DNA from 2 places in the Mesorhizobium sp. P3_A8 genome. Region 1 is predicted to be linked to the other one. Evidence: predicted binding sites of a transcription regulator. Region 1 holds the regulator's gene; the other holds the start of a gene.
The links. Region 1 encodes PhoB, which activates phosphate uptake and scavenging genes when phosphate is short. Its sites were predicted from a motif close to TGTCATNNANCTGTCAT; they were not measured.
Positions count from the first base shown of each region.

Region 2: a site for PhoB is predicted at 4,519-4,535, ahead of olsB (l-ornithine N(alpha)-acyltransferase). Genes of this name have one in related genera too.

Region 1 covers NZ_JBFUGI010000013.1:34,509-42,252, reverse strand. The annotation lists gene AC1DX4_RS27000 (ATP-binding cassette domain-containing protein) at 1-124, opposite strand, end outside; gene AC1DX4_RS26995 (sugar ABC transporter permease) at 138-1,469, opposite strand; gene xylF (D-xylose ABC transporter substrate-binding protein) at 1,615-2,655, opposite strand; gene AC1DX4_RS26985 (ROK family protein) at 2,927-4,171, shown strand; gene phoB (phosphate regulon transcriptional regulator PhoB) at 4,184-4,873, opposite strand; gene phoU (phosphate signaling complex protein PhoU) at 4,893-5,600, opposite strand; gene pstB (phosphate ABC transporter ATP-binding protein PstB) at 5,626-6,429, opposite strand; gene pstA (phosphate ABC transporter permease PstA) at 6,426-7,277, opposite strand; gene pstC (phosphate ABC transporter permease subunit PstC) at 7,281-7,744, opposite strand, start outside.
Region 2 covers NZ_JBFUGI010000003.1:457,251-464,994, forward strand. The annotation lists gene AC1DX4_RS10040 (TrmH family RNA methyltransferase) at 1-326, shown strand, start outside; gene lspA (signal peptidase II) at 340-837, shown strand; gene acuI (acrylyl-CoA reductase (NADPH)) at 895-1,884, shown strand; gene AC1DX4_RS10055 (PAS domain-containing hybrid sensor histidine kinase/response regulator) at 2,028-4,310, shown strand; gene olsB (l-ornithine N(alpha)-acyltransferase) at 4,599-5,474, shown strand; gene AC1DX4_RS10065 (trimeric intracellular cation channel family protein) at 5,615-6,247, opposite strand; gene grpE (nucleotide exchange factor GrpE) at 6,361-6,993, opposite strand; gene AC1DX4_RS10075 (hypothetical protein) at 7,232-7,432, shown strand; gene AC1DX4_RS10080 (fatty acid desaturase) at 7,574-7,744, shown strand, end outside.

The DNA.
Region 1 (7,744 bases):
CCACGACCTCGCCCGGGAAAAGATCGATCGAGGCGTCGTCGACGGCCCGGATGCCGCCAAAGGCGATCGAGATGTTGCGCATGTCGATCAGGGCGGTGGCTGCAGGAGCAGTCTTGTCAATCATGGCGATGCCTCCCCTAAACGCGCTTGCGGTAAACAGTGTCGAGCCACACGGCGATGACCAGCACTGCGCCGACGACGATGCTCTGCAGCGGCGAGTCGATGCCGAGCAGCACCATGCCCGACTGCAATGATTGCATCAAAAGCGCGCCCAGCATGGCGCCCATCACCGTGCCTGCGCCGCCGGCGAGTGACGTGCCGCCGATGACAGCGGCGGCGATGACCAGAAGCTCGTCCAGCGTGCCCAGCGCATTGGTCGACGCGTTGAGGCGGGCCGACGAGATCGCCGCGCTGATCGCGGCCAGCACACCCATAATCATGAACACCTTCATGGTCACCCAACGGGTGTTGATGCCGGCAAGTTCGGCCGCCTCCGGATTGCCGCCAATGGCAAAGACATAGCGGCCGAAACGCGTGCGCTTGGTGATGAAGGTCATGATAATGCCGACAGTCACCGCCATCAGCACCGGTATGGCAATGCCATGCGCGATGAACAGCCCGCCTGCGGGAATGGTAATGCCGTTCTGCTGGGCGTACTGGCGCACGATGCCGATCGGCCATGGATAGGAATTGGCGATCCAGACGGCGCCAAGGATGGCGGCGCAAGCAACCACGCCAAGCAAGGTCTCGGCCCAAACCGGGCGCAGCGGAAAGTTGAACCGCTTGCGCTGCGACCTGCCGTTGAGCAGCATGAAGGCGACCGCCACGCAGGCGACGACACCGACGATCCAGCTGGCGGTAGCGCCGATCGAGCCGCGTGGTCCGCCGCCCATCAGCTGGAAGGTTGTGTCGAGCGGCGCGACCGTGCGCCCGCTGGTGATCAGCCATGCCATGCCGCGCCAGACCAGCAGGCCGCCCAGCGTCACGATGAAGGCCGGAACCTCCATATAGGCGATGATAAAGCCCTGGAATGCGCCGATCAGGAGACCAAGCACCACACCGGCCGCCAGCGCGATGATCCAAAGCCACGGATTTCCAAGCTGGAAACCGATGACGCGAATGAGGAATTCGGCCTGCGCCACGCCCATGATCATGCCGATCACGCCTTCGACGGATCCGACCGAGAGGTCGATGTTGCGCATGACGATAACCAGCACCATGCCGGTCGCCATGATCGCGACCGACGAGGTCTGCACCGATAGGTTCCACAGATTGCGCGGTGTCAGGAAAAGCCCGCCCGACAGGATATGGATGCCGACCCAGATGACCAGCAGCGCCCCGACCATGCCGAGCATGCGCGTGTCGAGTTCGGTAGCCTTGAGGAACCGTCCAACGGCGCTGAGTTCGGATGCACGCGCCTTGTCCGCCGCGGTGCTGCCGACCGGTTGATTAGAGGTCGTGTCGGTCATGCTATCCTCCCACCGGTTTACCGTCTGGCGCGGATGCCGGAACATGGATGCTATTTGCTTTCCGCAGTCATTTGAAGCGGGAAGCCCCTTGAGAAACGCCGCGGCTTTTGGGCCGCGGCGTCGATATCGAACGGTATTACGCCGTTTAGTTGCAGGCCGCGACGCTGCCGGCGGCGACGCCCGCACAGACTTCGTCCTTCTTGATCCAGCCGGCGTCGATGACGACGTTTAGATTGTCCTTGGTGATGGCGACCGGGGTCAGGAACAGCGACTTGACGGTGTTGCCGCCAGGCGTCGTGAAGTCCTTGACGCCGGCGATGTCGGTCATCTTCTTGCCGTCGGCCAGCTGCGAGGCGATCTCGGCGGCGTTCTTGCCGAGCTCGCGCGCGTCTTTCCACACCGACACGGTCTGGGTGCCGAGCGCGATGCGGTTCAGCGCGGCATGATCGCCGTCCTGGCCCGACACCGGCACGGTGCCGGCCAAGCCTTGCGCCGTCAGCGCCGCGACGACGCCGCCGGCGGTGCCGTCATTGGCGGCGACCACGGCATCGACCTTGTTGTCGTTGGCCGTCAGGAACTGCTCCATGTTCTTCTGGGCGTTGGCGGGCAGCCAGCCGTCCGTATAGGCTTCGCCGACATTCTTGATCTTGCCGCTGTCGATGGCCGCCTTGAGCACTTCCATCGAGCCCGAGAACAGGAAGTCGGCGTTCGGATCGGCGCCCGAGCCCTTGATGAAGACATAATTGCCTTCCGGCTTGGCCTTGAACACCGCAGCCGCCTGCAAGCGGCCGACTTCCTTGTTGTCAAAGGTCAGGTAGAAGACGTCCTTGTTCTCGATCAGGCGGTCATAGCCGACGACCGGAATGCCTTCGTCCAGCGCCTTCTGCACGGCCGGGCCGATGGCCGAGGCATCCTGCGCCAGGATGATCAGCGAATTGGCGCCCTGCGAGATCAGGCTTTCGACATCGGTAAGCTGCTTGCCGGGATTGGACTGCGCATCGGCGGAGATGTACTTGTCGCCGGCGGCCTCGATCGCCTTCTTCATGGCGGCCTCGTCGGTCTTCCAGCGCTCTTCCTGGAAGTTGGACCAGGAAACGCCGATGACCTTGTCCTTCGCCTGCGCGACCGACACAAGCGTCAGCGACATGGCGACACCCGCCAGGATGGCGGCTGTGAATCTCTTCATGATATTCCTCCCTGCGCCGCGTATGGCGCGACCAAACTGGCCCTAAGGCCGGCACAGAGGCTCTATTTTTTCGAGCCTCGAAAAAACACTGATCCAACACCGGAACGCTGTCAACAACGATTCTGATGGATTTTGATGTCCTCATGAATTTTTTTCGAGCCTCGGAATAAATAAATGACAGGACGGGCCGCTTCTGCCAGTATTTGACCGTGTCGCCGGCAGCGTTCGAGGGGCTGGAGGAACCGCGGCGACCGGGAGGATGTGGGAAAACATGTCGGTCGGAATCCGCCACGACGATTTGCGCCGGCGCAACCGCGCGATGGTGATTGCGGCCGTGCGCCGGGCCGGTCGGCCCTCGCGCACCGAGATTGCCGCGACCACCGGCCTCAGCCACTCGACCATATCGGCGATTTCTTCCGACCTGATCGGCGAAGGCATACTGGCCGAAGGCAAGCCGAGCGAGGCCGGCGCACTCAAGCGCGGCCGGCCGCAGGTCGGCCTCGGCCTCAACCCGGAGGCTGCGGCTGTCATGACCGTGGTGCTGTCGCTGAATTTCCTCTCCGTCGCCGTCATCGACTATGCCGGCCAGGTGGTATCGGAAGAACAGCGCCGGCTGGACACGCTGACCATGTCGCGCGAGGCGCTGATCGGCGAATGCGTCGCCATTGTACGGCGCCGCCTCGAGGATCCCGATATCGACGTGCGCAGCGTCGCCCGCATCGCGCTGGCGATCCAGGGCATCACCGACACCGAGGCCCGGGCGATGCTGTGGTCGCCGATCACGCCGCAGACCGACATCGCCTTCGCCGACATCCTCGAGGCAGAGTTCGGCATCCCAGCCACCATGGAGAACGACTGCAACATGATGGCGGTGGCGCTGCGTTGGCGCGATCCCGAGCGCTACCGCGACGACTTCATCGCCATCCTTCTGTCGCACGGCATCGGCATGGGCCTGGTGCTGAAGGGCGAGCTGTTCACCGGTACCCATTCCTCGGGCGGCGAGTTCGGCCACATGATCCATCGGCCAGGCGGCGCGCTCTGCCGCTGCGGACGCCGCGGCTGCGTCGAGGCCTATGCCGGCAACTACGCCATCTGGCGCAACGCCAGGCAGCTCAGCGAGGACACCGAGCCGGTCGCCGATGTCAGCGACGCGCAGATGCGGGCACTGGCCGCGACGGCACGGGAACGCGACGGGCCCGAGCGCGAAGCCTACCGCAAGGCCGGTGAGGCGCTCGGCTACGCCCTCGGCAGCCTGTTCGCGCTGATCGACCCCGCACCCGTCGCGATGGTCGGCGTCAGCGCCGCCGCCTTCGACCTGATCGAGCCGGCATTGCGCGAGGCCATCGCCCAGACGGCCGGCGGCCAGCACTCGAAATCGATTTCCTTCGACACCGAACCGAACGAACTGCCGCTGATCCGCGAAGGCTGCGCCATGCGCGCCCTGACCTTCGTCGACCAGGAGATTTTCGCGCCGGGCGTGCAGGCGAGAGCTGGCACCGGCAAGAACGTTGCCTGAATCAGGTCCCGCTCAATCTTCCCTGATCGCGTAGCCCGCGCCACGAATGGTTCTGATGACATCGGGCATGCGGCCATTGTTGACCGCCTTGCGCAGGCGGCCGACATGCACGTCCACCGTACGCTCGTCGATATAGATCGTCTCGCCCCAGACATTGTCGAGCAACTGGCTGCGCGAGAAGACGCGGCCGGGATGGCGCATCATGAATTCGAGCAGGCGGAACTCGGTCGGCCCGAGCCGGATCTCGCTCTTCTTGCGATAGACCCGGTGCGATTCACGGTCGAGCACGATGTCGCCGACCTTGAGCACGCTGGACAGGACTTCCGGCTTGGCGCGGCGCAGCAGCGCCTTGACGCGAGCCATGAATTCCGGCGTCGAGAACGGCTTGACCAGATAGTCGTCGGCGCCGGTCGAGAGCCCACGGACGCGGTCGCTTTCTTCGCCCCGCGCGGTCAGCATGATGATCGGCAGCCGCTCGGTCTCGGGCCGCATCCGCAGGCGCCGGCAGAGTTCGATGCCGGACACCGCCGGCACCATCCAGTCGAGCACCAGAAGGTCGGGCACGTTCTCCTGCAAGCGGATCTCAGCCTCGTCGCCGCGCGGCACCACCTCCACCTGGTAGCCTTCGGATTCAAGATTGTAACGGAGCAGCACCCCCAGCGGCTCCTCATCCTCCACCACCATGATGCGTGGCGCGATCATTGATTGGTCACCTCTTGCGTCAGGCCGCGGGCGCCGACATCGCCGTCTCGTCCTGCTTGGGACGATTGGCGGGCAACTGCGTGCCGGTCAGGACATAGTAGGCGTTTTCGGCGATGTTGGTCACGTGGTCGCCGATGCGTTCGAGATTCTTGGCGCAGAACAGCAGATGGGTGCAAGCCGTGATGTTGCGCGGATCTTCCATCATGTAGGTCAGCAGTTCGCGGAAGACGGAGGTGTATTTGACGTCGATGCGTTCGTCGTCGGCGCGCAGCTTCGCCAGTGCGGCGGCATCGCGCGCCGCATACTCCTCGATCACGCCCTGCACCTGGATCAGCACCAGCTGCGCCATGGCGTCGATGGAATGCGACAGGTCGCGCGGCGTGGCGCTGAGACCAACGGTGCCGACACGCTTGGCGATGTTCTTGGCAAGATCGCCAATGCGTTCGAGATCGCCGGCCATGCGGATCGAGCCGACGACGTGGCGCAGATCGTCGGCCATCGGCTGGCGCTTGGCGATCAGCGTGATGGCGCGATCGTCGAGTTCGCGCTGGCGCGCATCCATGATGGCGTCGTCGGAGACCACGCGCTGTGCCAGTGCGTTGTCGGAATTCAGCAGCGCCTTGGTGGCGCCGCCGACCATCGAGCCAGCGAGATCGCCCATGTCGCTGATCAGCCTGCTGATCTGTCCGAGATCCTCGTCGAAGGCTGCGACTGTGTGTTCGGCCATGATCCTGGTCCTCGTATGCGTGCGATCAGCCGAAGCGGCCGGTGATGTAGTCTTGCGTGCGCTTCTCGCGAGGCGACGTGAAGATCTTCTCGGTTTTGTCGAACTCGACCAGCTCGCCCAGATACATGAAAGCGGTCTGCTTCGAGACGCGCGCCGCCTGCTGCATGTTGTGGGTGACGATGACGATCGTGTAGTCGGCCTGCAGTTCGTCGATCAGCTCCTCGATCTTGGCGGTCGACAGCGGGTCGAGCGCCGAGGCTGGCTCGTCGAGCAGGATGACTTCCGGCTTCACCGCCACGGTGCGGGCGATGCACAGCCGCTGCTGCTGGCCACCGGACAGGCTGAGGCCGCTGGCGTTAAGCTTGTCCTTGACCTCGTTCCACAGGGCTGCGCGCTTCAGCGCCTGCTCAACGCGGCCGTCCATCTCGGCCTTGCTGATCTTCTCATAGAGCCTGACGCCAAAGGCGATGTTCTCATAGATCGACATCGGGAACGGGGTCGGCTTCTGGAACACCATGCCGATCTTGGTGCGCAGCAGGTTGAGATCTTGCGAGCGGTCGAGGACGTTCTGGCCGTCGAGCAGCACCTGGCCCTCGGCGGTCTGCTTGGGATAGAGCTCATAGATGCGGTTGAAGACGCGCAGCAGCGTCGACTTTCCGCAGCCCGACGGTCCGATGAAGGCGGTCACGCTGCGCTCGGGCAGCGACAGCGTGATATCCTTCAGCGCCTTCGACTGGCCGTAGTAGAAGTTGAGGTTCTTGACCTCGATCTTTACCTTGGCGGCTGCCTCGGCGGCGATCGTCATGTCTGGAGACAACATCTGGCTCATTTGTCCTCTCTGCGTCCGGTCAAGCTGCGCGCAACGATGCTGAGCGCGAGAACCGTCAATGTGATGATGAGTGCGCCAGTCCAGGCCAGCTGCTGCCATTCCTCGTAAGGGCTGAGAGCGAACTGGAAGATGGTGACGGGCAGGCTGGCCATCGGCGCGTTGAGATTGCTCGACCAGAACTGGTTGTTCAGCGCCGTGAAAAGAAGGGGTGCGGTCTCGCCGGAGATGCGGGCGATGGCCAGCAATATGCCGGTGACGATGCCGGACATTGCAGCGCGGTAGGCAACCGACTTGATGACCACCCAGCGCGGGGCGCCGATCGCGGTGCCGGCTTCGCGCAACGCGTTGGGCACCAGGTTGAGCATGTCCTCGGTGGTGCGCACGACGACCGGGATGACCAGGATGGCGAGAGCGACGGCGCCGGCGATCGCCGAGAAGTGCCCCATCGGCCGCACCATCAGCTCATAGACGAACAGGCCTATGATGATCGACGGCGCCGACAGCAGGATGTCGTTGATGAAGCGCACCACGGTGGTGAGCTTCGAGAAGCGGCCGTATTCGGCCATATAGGTGCCGGCCAGCACACCGATCGGCGTGCCGACGATGATGCCGATGATGGTCATCACGATGCTGCCGTAGATGGCGTTGAGCAGACCGCCGGCATCGCCGGGCGGCGGCGTCATTTCCGTGAAAACCGCAAGATTGACACCTGAAAGGCCTTTGTAGAGCAGGGCGCCGAGGATGAGCGCCAGCCAGGCAAGGCCGATGCCGGCGGCGGCAACGCACAGCGTCATCATCACGCCATTCTTGCGCTTGCGGCTCTGGTGAAGCGACGTGGCTGTCGACATCGGTCAGGCTCCCGTGCGGGCGTCGATGCGCATCAGCATGTAGCGTGCGATGGCAAGGATCAGGAAAGTGATGACGAACAGGATCAGGCCGAGCGCCACCAGCGAAGAAGTGTAGAGATCGCCGACCGCTTCGGTGAATTCGTTGGCGATGGTGGCGGAGATTGTCGTTGCCGGCGCGAACAGCGAGGTCGAGATGCGGTGCGCGTTGCCGATGACGAAGGTCACCGCCATGGTTTCACCGAGCGCGCGGCCGAGGCCGAGCATGACGCCGCCCATGATGCCGATGCGGGTGTAGGGAATGACGACGCGGCGGGTTACTTCCCAGGTGGTGCAACCAATGCCGTAGGCCGATTCCTTCAGCACGGGAGGCACCGTGTCGAAGACGTCCTTGGTGATCGAGGTGATGAACGGCAGCACCATGATGGCCAGGATCATCGACGACGTCAGCAGGCCGATGCCGTAGGGCG
Region 2 (7,744 bases), on a different contig from region 1:
CGATCTTCGCCGTGCCGGTGGCCAAGGCGACGACCGAGGCTTTCCTTGCCTGGCGCGGCGGGTTTTCGGGCCTCGTAGCCGGCACGCATCTGAAAGGCGCCGTCGACTACCGCTCGGTCGATTTTTCCCGTGGGCCGGTGCTGCTGATGATGGGCAATGAGCAGCAGGGCCTGCCCGAAAGCCTGGCGGCGAGTTGCGACCGGCTGCTGCGCATTCCGCAAGCAGGACGTGCCGATTCGCTCAATCTCGCCGTCGCCACCGGCATCATGCTGTTCGAGATCCGGCGCGGCGCGCTGAAGCTCGAACCAATCGCCGATCAGCAATGAAGGTTGCCCGCTCGTGAGATCATGGTCCCCCTACGCGCTGCTTGTCGTCGCGGCCATTGCGCTTGATCAATGGATAAAGCATCTGGTCGAGGCCGGCCTGCCCTTCCAGGAAAAGCTCGACCTGGTGCCGTTCCTGGCGCTGTTTCGCACCTACAACACCGGCATCGCCTTCTCGATGTTCTCCTCCTTCGGCGACACCGGCCTGGTGGTCATCGCCGTGCTGGTCGTCGCTTTCGTGCTCTACCTCGCCACCCGCACGCCATCAGGCCATGTCATCGCCCGCACCGGCTTTGCCCTGATCATCGGCGGCGCGCTGGGCAATCTGATCGACCGCGCCGTCTACGGCCACGTCATCGACTACATCCTGTTCCACACGCCGGTCTGGTCCTTTGCCGTCTTCAATCTCGCCGACGCCTTCATTTCCGTGGGCGCGGCACTGGTCGTCTTCGACGAACTCATCGGTTGGCGGCGCGAGCCCAAGCCTTCGAACGCCAAGCCTTCCAAAGATTGACCCCGCGCGGTCGTCGCCGCACAGTCCAGGACGCCAAGCAAGCTCGCGGAGAAAAAGATGTCCGAAACCTTCAAAGCCATCCTCGTCTCGCGCGATGCCGACAAGAAGCAATCGGTGGCCGTGACGGATCTCAGCGATGCCGACCTGATGGAGGGCGACGTCACCGTCGCGGTCGAGGCGACAACGGTGAACTACAAGGATGGGCTGGCCATTACCGGCAAGGCGCCGGTGGTCCGCCGCTGGCCGCTGGTGCCGGGCATCGACTTCGCCGGCACCGTCATCTCGTCCTCCAATCCCGACTGGCGCAAGGGAGACAAGGTCATCCTGAATGGCTGGGGCGTCGGCGAAACGCATTTCGGTGCCTATGCCGGGCGCGCCCGCGTCAAGGGCGACTGGCTGGTGCCGCTGCCGGAGGGCATCAGCGCGCATGACGCGATGGCGGTCGGCACCGCCGGCTATACCGCCATGCTCTGCGTCATGGCGCTGGAGCGGCACGGCATCCTGCCCAACCGCGGCCCGGTGGTGGTGACGGGTGCTGCCGGCGGCGTCGGTTCGGTCGCGGTCTCCATCCTGTCCAGCCTCGGCTACCACGTCATTGCGTCGACCGGACGCAATGCCGAAAGCCCCTATCTGATCAACCTCGGCGCCGCCGAGGTGATCTCGCGCGACGAGCTCAACCAGCCGACCAAGCCGCTGGCCAAGGAACGCTGGGCCGGCGGCATCGATTCGGTCGGCAGCCACACGCTGGCCAATGTGCTGTCGATGACATCCTATGGCGGCGCGGTCGCGGCCTGCGGCCTCGCCGGCGGCATGGATCTGCCATCGAGCGTCGCCCCGTTCATCCTGCGCGGCGTCTCGCTGCTTGGCGTCGATTCGGTGATGGCGCCGAAGGCTGTGCGCATCGAGGCCTGGCGGCGCATCGGCTCCGATCTCGACCTGGAGAAGCTCGCCAGCCTGTCCACGACCATCGGCTTCGACGGCATCATCGATGCCGCACGCGACATCGTCGACGGCAAGATCCGCGGACGCGTCGTCGTCGACATGTAAACCCGCCGGGCGGGTTGCAGGCAGCGGACTGAAACGCCAAATCCGGTGACGAATCCGCCACTGCCGGACGAAAACGCCCTATCCGCTAAAATTCGAACGATCCGCCGCAATTTTCCATAATCTCTGTCTGGCAAGGATTTCGCATGATCGCGGAATCCGACACCCAGCAGGTGGACAAAAGCGACGATGTCGATGCGTTTGCCGCACCGGCGCGGCGGTTTATCGCTGCGCCGCCGCTGGTGCCCGAGCAGCAATTGGCCAGGCGGGAAAGCCTGCCGCTGCTCACCTTCGTTGCTATCATCGTACTGGCGGGCCTCGCGCATCTGACCGGTGCGCCGATCTTCATCAGCCTCGCATTGATGGCAACCGGCCTCGCCGGCCTTGCGTTGCATCTGCATGCCAGACGCAGCGCCCACCGCACCGTGGTGCTGCTTGACGAGACGACCGCCCGCAGCCGCGCCGAGATCGAGACGCTGGCCGACCGCATGTGGGAAATGCAGGAAAGCGAGGAGCGCTTTCGCGGTCTCATCGACGCGCTTGGTGATCTCGTCATCCATCGCGACCGCGACGGCTACATCGTCTATGCCAACAAGGTGTTCGCCGATCTGGTCGAAACCGATCCGCGCGATCTTGCCGGCAAGACCCTTGCCGAACTTGGCATCGAGGTCGGCATCGTTCCCGACGCCGCCTTTTCCGACCATGAGTGCCTGAGTTCCACCGACGTCGCCATCCGCACGCCGAGCGGCTCGCGCTGGTTCTCCTGGATCGAACTGTCGGTGCGCGACAAGGACAGCGGCGCGGTTTCGCATCGCGCCATCGCCCGCGATATCACCGCCCGCAAGCGCGCCGAATCCTCGCTGATCACCGCGCGCGAGCGGGCCGAATATGCAAGCCAGGCCAAGTCGCGCTTCCTCGCCACAGTCAGCCATGAAATCCGCACGCCGATGAACGGCATCATGGGCATGGCGAGGCTCCTGGCCGACACCAGCCTGTCGCCGGAACAGCAGACCTATGTCGGCGCCGTCTCGACCTCGGCCAGCGCCTTGCTCGCCTTGATCGAAGACCTGCTCGACTATTCCAAGATCGAGGCCGGCCGCTTCGATCCGGAGCCGCAGCCGATGTCGGTGCGCGAGATCGCCGACAACATCATCGAATTGCTGGCCGCGCGCGCCTTCGCCAAGGATATCGGCCTCGGCTGCCACGTCGAACCGGATGTCCCGCAATTGATCACCGCCGATCCGGGCCGGGTCAGGCAGGTGCTGCTCAACCTCATCGGCAACGCCATCAAGTTCACCGACAGCGGCGGCGTCCTGGTCAACGTCGCGCGCGCCCGCACCGAGAGCAGCGACCGCATCTGCTTCACCATCACCGACACCGGTCCCGGCCTGCGCGACGAGGACATGGAGCGGATCTTCGAAGAGTTCGAGCAGGCCGACGGCACCTCGACGCGCACACATGGCGGGGCAGGGCTGGGACTAGCCATCTCCCGGCGCCTGGTGGCTGCCATGGGTGGCTCGATTTCGGTCTCGAGCCGGCTTGGCCAAGGGTCGGAATTCGTCTTCGAAATCCCGGCCACCGAGGCCACCGAGGCGCCGCAGGGCCGGCAGAACGTGCTGGCCGGCAGGCGCGCCGTGATCCTGTCCAGGAACGCCGTCGAGGCCGACGCCATCGCCCGCACCATCCGCGCCAATGGCGGCACGGCCGGTATCGCCACCACCGTGGCGCAGGCCGCACCCCTGGCCGAGGGCTGCGACGCGATTCTGGTCGACGCGGCCATGGAAGAGAGTGACGGCAGGCTGCTCAAGCGGTTGCGGCAAAGCGGCTTTTCCGATTGCGAAGCCATCACGCTGATCGCGCCGACCGACCGCGGCATGCTTGGCGAGTTCCGTGCCAGCGGCTACGCGACCTTCCTGGCCAGGCCGGTGCGCGGGGGAACACTTTTGCGTGTGCTTTTGACCAGCCATGCGCCGGCCCTTGCCCAGCCGCAGCCGGAAAAGCGCCGCACGCCGGCACTTCGCGCCGCAAGCGACCGCCAGCAGGGCCTGTCCGTGCTGATCGCCGAAGACAACGACATCAATGCCATGTTGGCCCGCGCCACGCTGTTGAAGGCGGGGCACCGCGTCAAGGTGGTCGGCAATGGCAAGGCCGCCGTCGAGGCCGTCACCAGCGCCGGGCACAAGCACCGCTTCGACGTGGTGCTGATGGACCTGCATATGCCGGTCATGGACGGGCTGGACGCCATTGCCGCGATCCGCCGCCATGAAGAGGAAACATCGGCGGCGCCCGTGCCGATCATGGTGCTGTCGGCCGACAGCCAGGAAAAGACACGCCATGCGGTGCTCGCCCACGGCGCCAGCGGCTTCGTCACCAAGCCGCTAGACCCCGATGCGCTGGTCAGCGCCGTCGAGGGCCAGGTCGCCGCCTGAGCAGTCTTTTTTCTGGCACGCGGCTGACGCATGTCGCGCCAAAAACGGCTTTGGTTTTGCGAGGACGACATGCATGGAAACACGGACCTTGGGCGCGTCGCCTGGGTTCGCGCGAACGCGACGCGCATCAAATCTGCCCACCTAACGTAGCCGGTTGACCGTTTTCGCCAGCCGACGAAGTATTGCCCGCGACGCCGTATCACGGTACTGTCACAATCCTGTTGCACCTACACCGTATCCCCGTGCCAAGAGGGATGGCTCGAAGGAGAATCACTCGTGCATACAGTTATGCCGGAATGTGACACTCGGCCAAACGCCAGCAGCGCCTTGCTTGCCGGACGTAATGTCGATTCCGTCATAAAGGGCGCAGCACTCGGCCGTATCGGCAATCTCGAAGTGCGGCTCGCCCGCAACGAGGCCGAGATCGCGGCCGCGCAGGAAGTGCGCTACCGGGTATTTTACGACGAGCTTGGCGCCAGGAAGGACCTGTTCCAGGCGCAGGACCGTCGCGACGCCGATCGGTTTGATCCGCTCTGCGACCATCTTCTGGTACTGGACACGACGCTTTCCGGCCCCGAGCATCGCCGTATCGTCGGAACCTATCGCCTGCTGCGGCAAGAAATCGCGGCCACCGCCGGCGGCTTCTATTCCGAAGGCGAATTCGAGCTGACCAAGCTCATCGCCCGTCACCCCGGCCAGCGCTTTCTCGAACTCGGCCGCTCCTGCGTTTTGCCGCAATACCGTTCGAAGCGCACTATCGAGGCGCTGTGGCAAGGCATCTGGGCCTACATCAACCACTACGAAATCGGTGTGATGACCGGCTGCGCCTCCTTCCACGGCACCGTGCCGGCCGCACATGCCGAGGCGCTTACCTATCTTGCGCATCACTGCCGTACCAACTCCGCCTGGGACGTGCGCGCGGTTTCCGATCGCTACTGCTCCATGGATCTGATGCCGATCGAGGCGGTCAATGCCAAGGCGGCGATCGCGGCGATGCCGCCTCTGGTCAAGGGCTATCTGAGGGTCGGTGCTCGCATCGGCGACGGCTGCGTCATCGACCGCGAATTCTCGACGGTCGATGTCTTCGTGGTGATGCCGGTCAAGGAAATCGGTGCCCGCTACGTCAACTACTATGGCGGGGAAGCGCAGCGTTTCGCTGCCTGACGCTAGCGAATAGCGAATAGCGAATAGCGAATAGCGAATAGCGAATAGCGAATAGCGAATAGCGAATAGCGAGAGCTACGCCGCAATCCTGCGGACTGTCATCCCCATTCGCTACTCCCTATTCGCTATTCGCTTCCTCTTCACGGAATATCTTCCGGCCGCCTTCCCGGCCGGCTCTTGTAGGACGCAAACGTCCAGCCGAAACGCAGTGCGCCGCCGCGCACGGCGAGCGCCACGACGAAACCCGCCAATCCCGAGACAATCTGCGGCAATCCGGCAACGTCGCCCAGCGTGAAGATCGCGGCGCCGGCCAGGGCGGCCGTGACGTAGATCTCGGGCCTCAGCAGCACCGATGGCTCGCCGGCCAGCAGATCGCGCAATATGCCGCCGAAGGTTGCCGTCAGCATGCCAGTGATGATCGAGACCACCGGCGAACCGGTGACGGCTAGACCCCTTGCCGCACCCATCACCGAAAAGGCGGCCAGCCCGATGGCATCGAGCCACAGCAGCAGCTTGTAGCGGGATTCGACCCGGTGCGCGGTGAAGAACACCAGAACCGCCACGACAGCGCAGATCAGCACATAGTCGCGGTTTCCCACCCAGAAGACCGGCACATTGAGGATGAGGTCGCGAAACGTGCCGCCGCCAATGCCGGTGACGCTGGCCAGGAACAGGAAACCGATGATGTCGAGCTGTTTACGCGACGCAGCCAACGCCCCGGTCGCCGCAAAAACGGCGACACCGGCATAGTCGAGAAGGGCGATCGGATGCATGGGAGGCCAAGGCAGTAAGGGAATAGGGCAGTAAGCCAGTATGTTTAGCACGAAGCCGCACCCTTGGTGCTACTCCCCTACTCCCGTACTGCCCTACTCCCTTATTCCCCTAATCAAGCATCCTTCTCGGCCTCGTCATTGACCGGCCCTGGCTCGACCGGCGTCTCGGCGGCAATCTTCGGGCCGCCCTTGGCGACGCCGACCATGGCCGGGCGCAGCACGCGCTCGCCGATCGAATAGCCCGGCTGCACGACCTGGACCACCGTGTTGGCCGGGACATCGGGATTCGGCACTTCGAACATTGCCTGGTGGAAATTGGGATCGAACTTCTCGCCTTCCGGTGTGAGTTTCTTGACCCCGTGCCGTTCCAGCGCCGACAGCATGGCGCGCTCGGTCAGGTCGACGCCTTCGATCAGCGCCTTGAAGCCGGCGTCTTCAGATGCCTTGGCCTCGGCTGGAATGGCGTCCAGCGCCCGGCGCAGATTGTCCGACACCGACAGCATGTCGCGGGCGAAATTCGCCACCGCATAGGTGCGGGCGTCGTGCACGTCACGCGCGGTGCGGCGGCGCAGGTTCTCCATCTCGGCCGCGACGCGCAGCGCGCGGTCCTTCAGCTCTTCATTTTCCTTCAGCAGTCGCACGAGCGCTTCATAGTCGCCGTCGATGCTGCCTTCCGTGCGCTCGGCATTGGCCTCGGTCGCCTCGACTTCACTGGGCGCGCGTTCGTCTTTTGCCTGGTCGCTCATCGCCGTTTCCCGTTATCTCGAATGGTGTGGATTTTGTGCCCGATATCGAGGTTTGGCGGCCAAAAATCAAGGGGTAAGCCACCGGGAGGACCTTCGGAGGACCGATACGGTGACCAATGGCACTCCTTCGATTTTAATTCAAATTTTACCGTACTTGCCGGCTTGGCTTGCCACAGAAGCGTGATGTGGGAACCATTCCCTTGCTGGAGGAGTTTCGGAACCGACAAAGGATTTTGAAATGATGACCCGCGACAAGGCTGAAAAGGGAGAAAAGCTGGCCACCGAAGTCAGGCGCCAGTTCGGTGCCGAGGCGATGACGCGCTTTCTGCGCACTCTGCCGGCCTTTCGGCCCGAAACCGACATCCCCAACCGCTTCAAAGAGTTGCTCGACCATCTCGATCGGCTGGAGAGCAACAGCCTTGGCAGCGGTCGGCAATAAGAGCAGTGCCCGGCCGGCCCATCCCGGCCTCTCAGGTCTCTGGAGAATCGGCCCGGGATCGCCTTTCGCGCGACAATTACGCACAGTAATTTTGCGTGATGGTTGCCTTGCGGTGGCCACAAGCCCCGCCTATGCTTCCTGATGAACATGATTTCCCCCGATGCGGCCGCCAACAGCAGGCGTGCCTGGCTAAAGATTCTGGCGCGCTACAAGAAGCCGGATCGGCGACGCAGCGCCATCGAACTCGCCATCACCCTCATTCCGTTCGCCACGCTCTGGGCGCTCTCTTCGGCGGCCTATGCCTACGGCCAT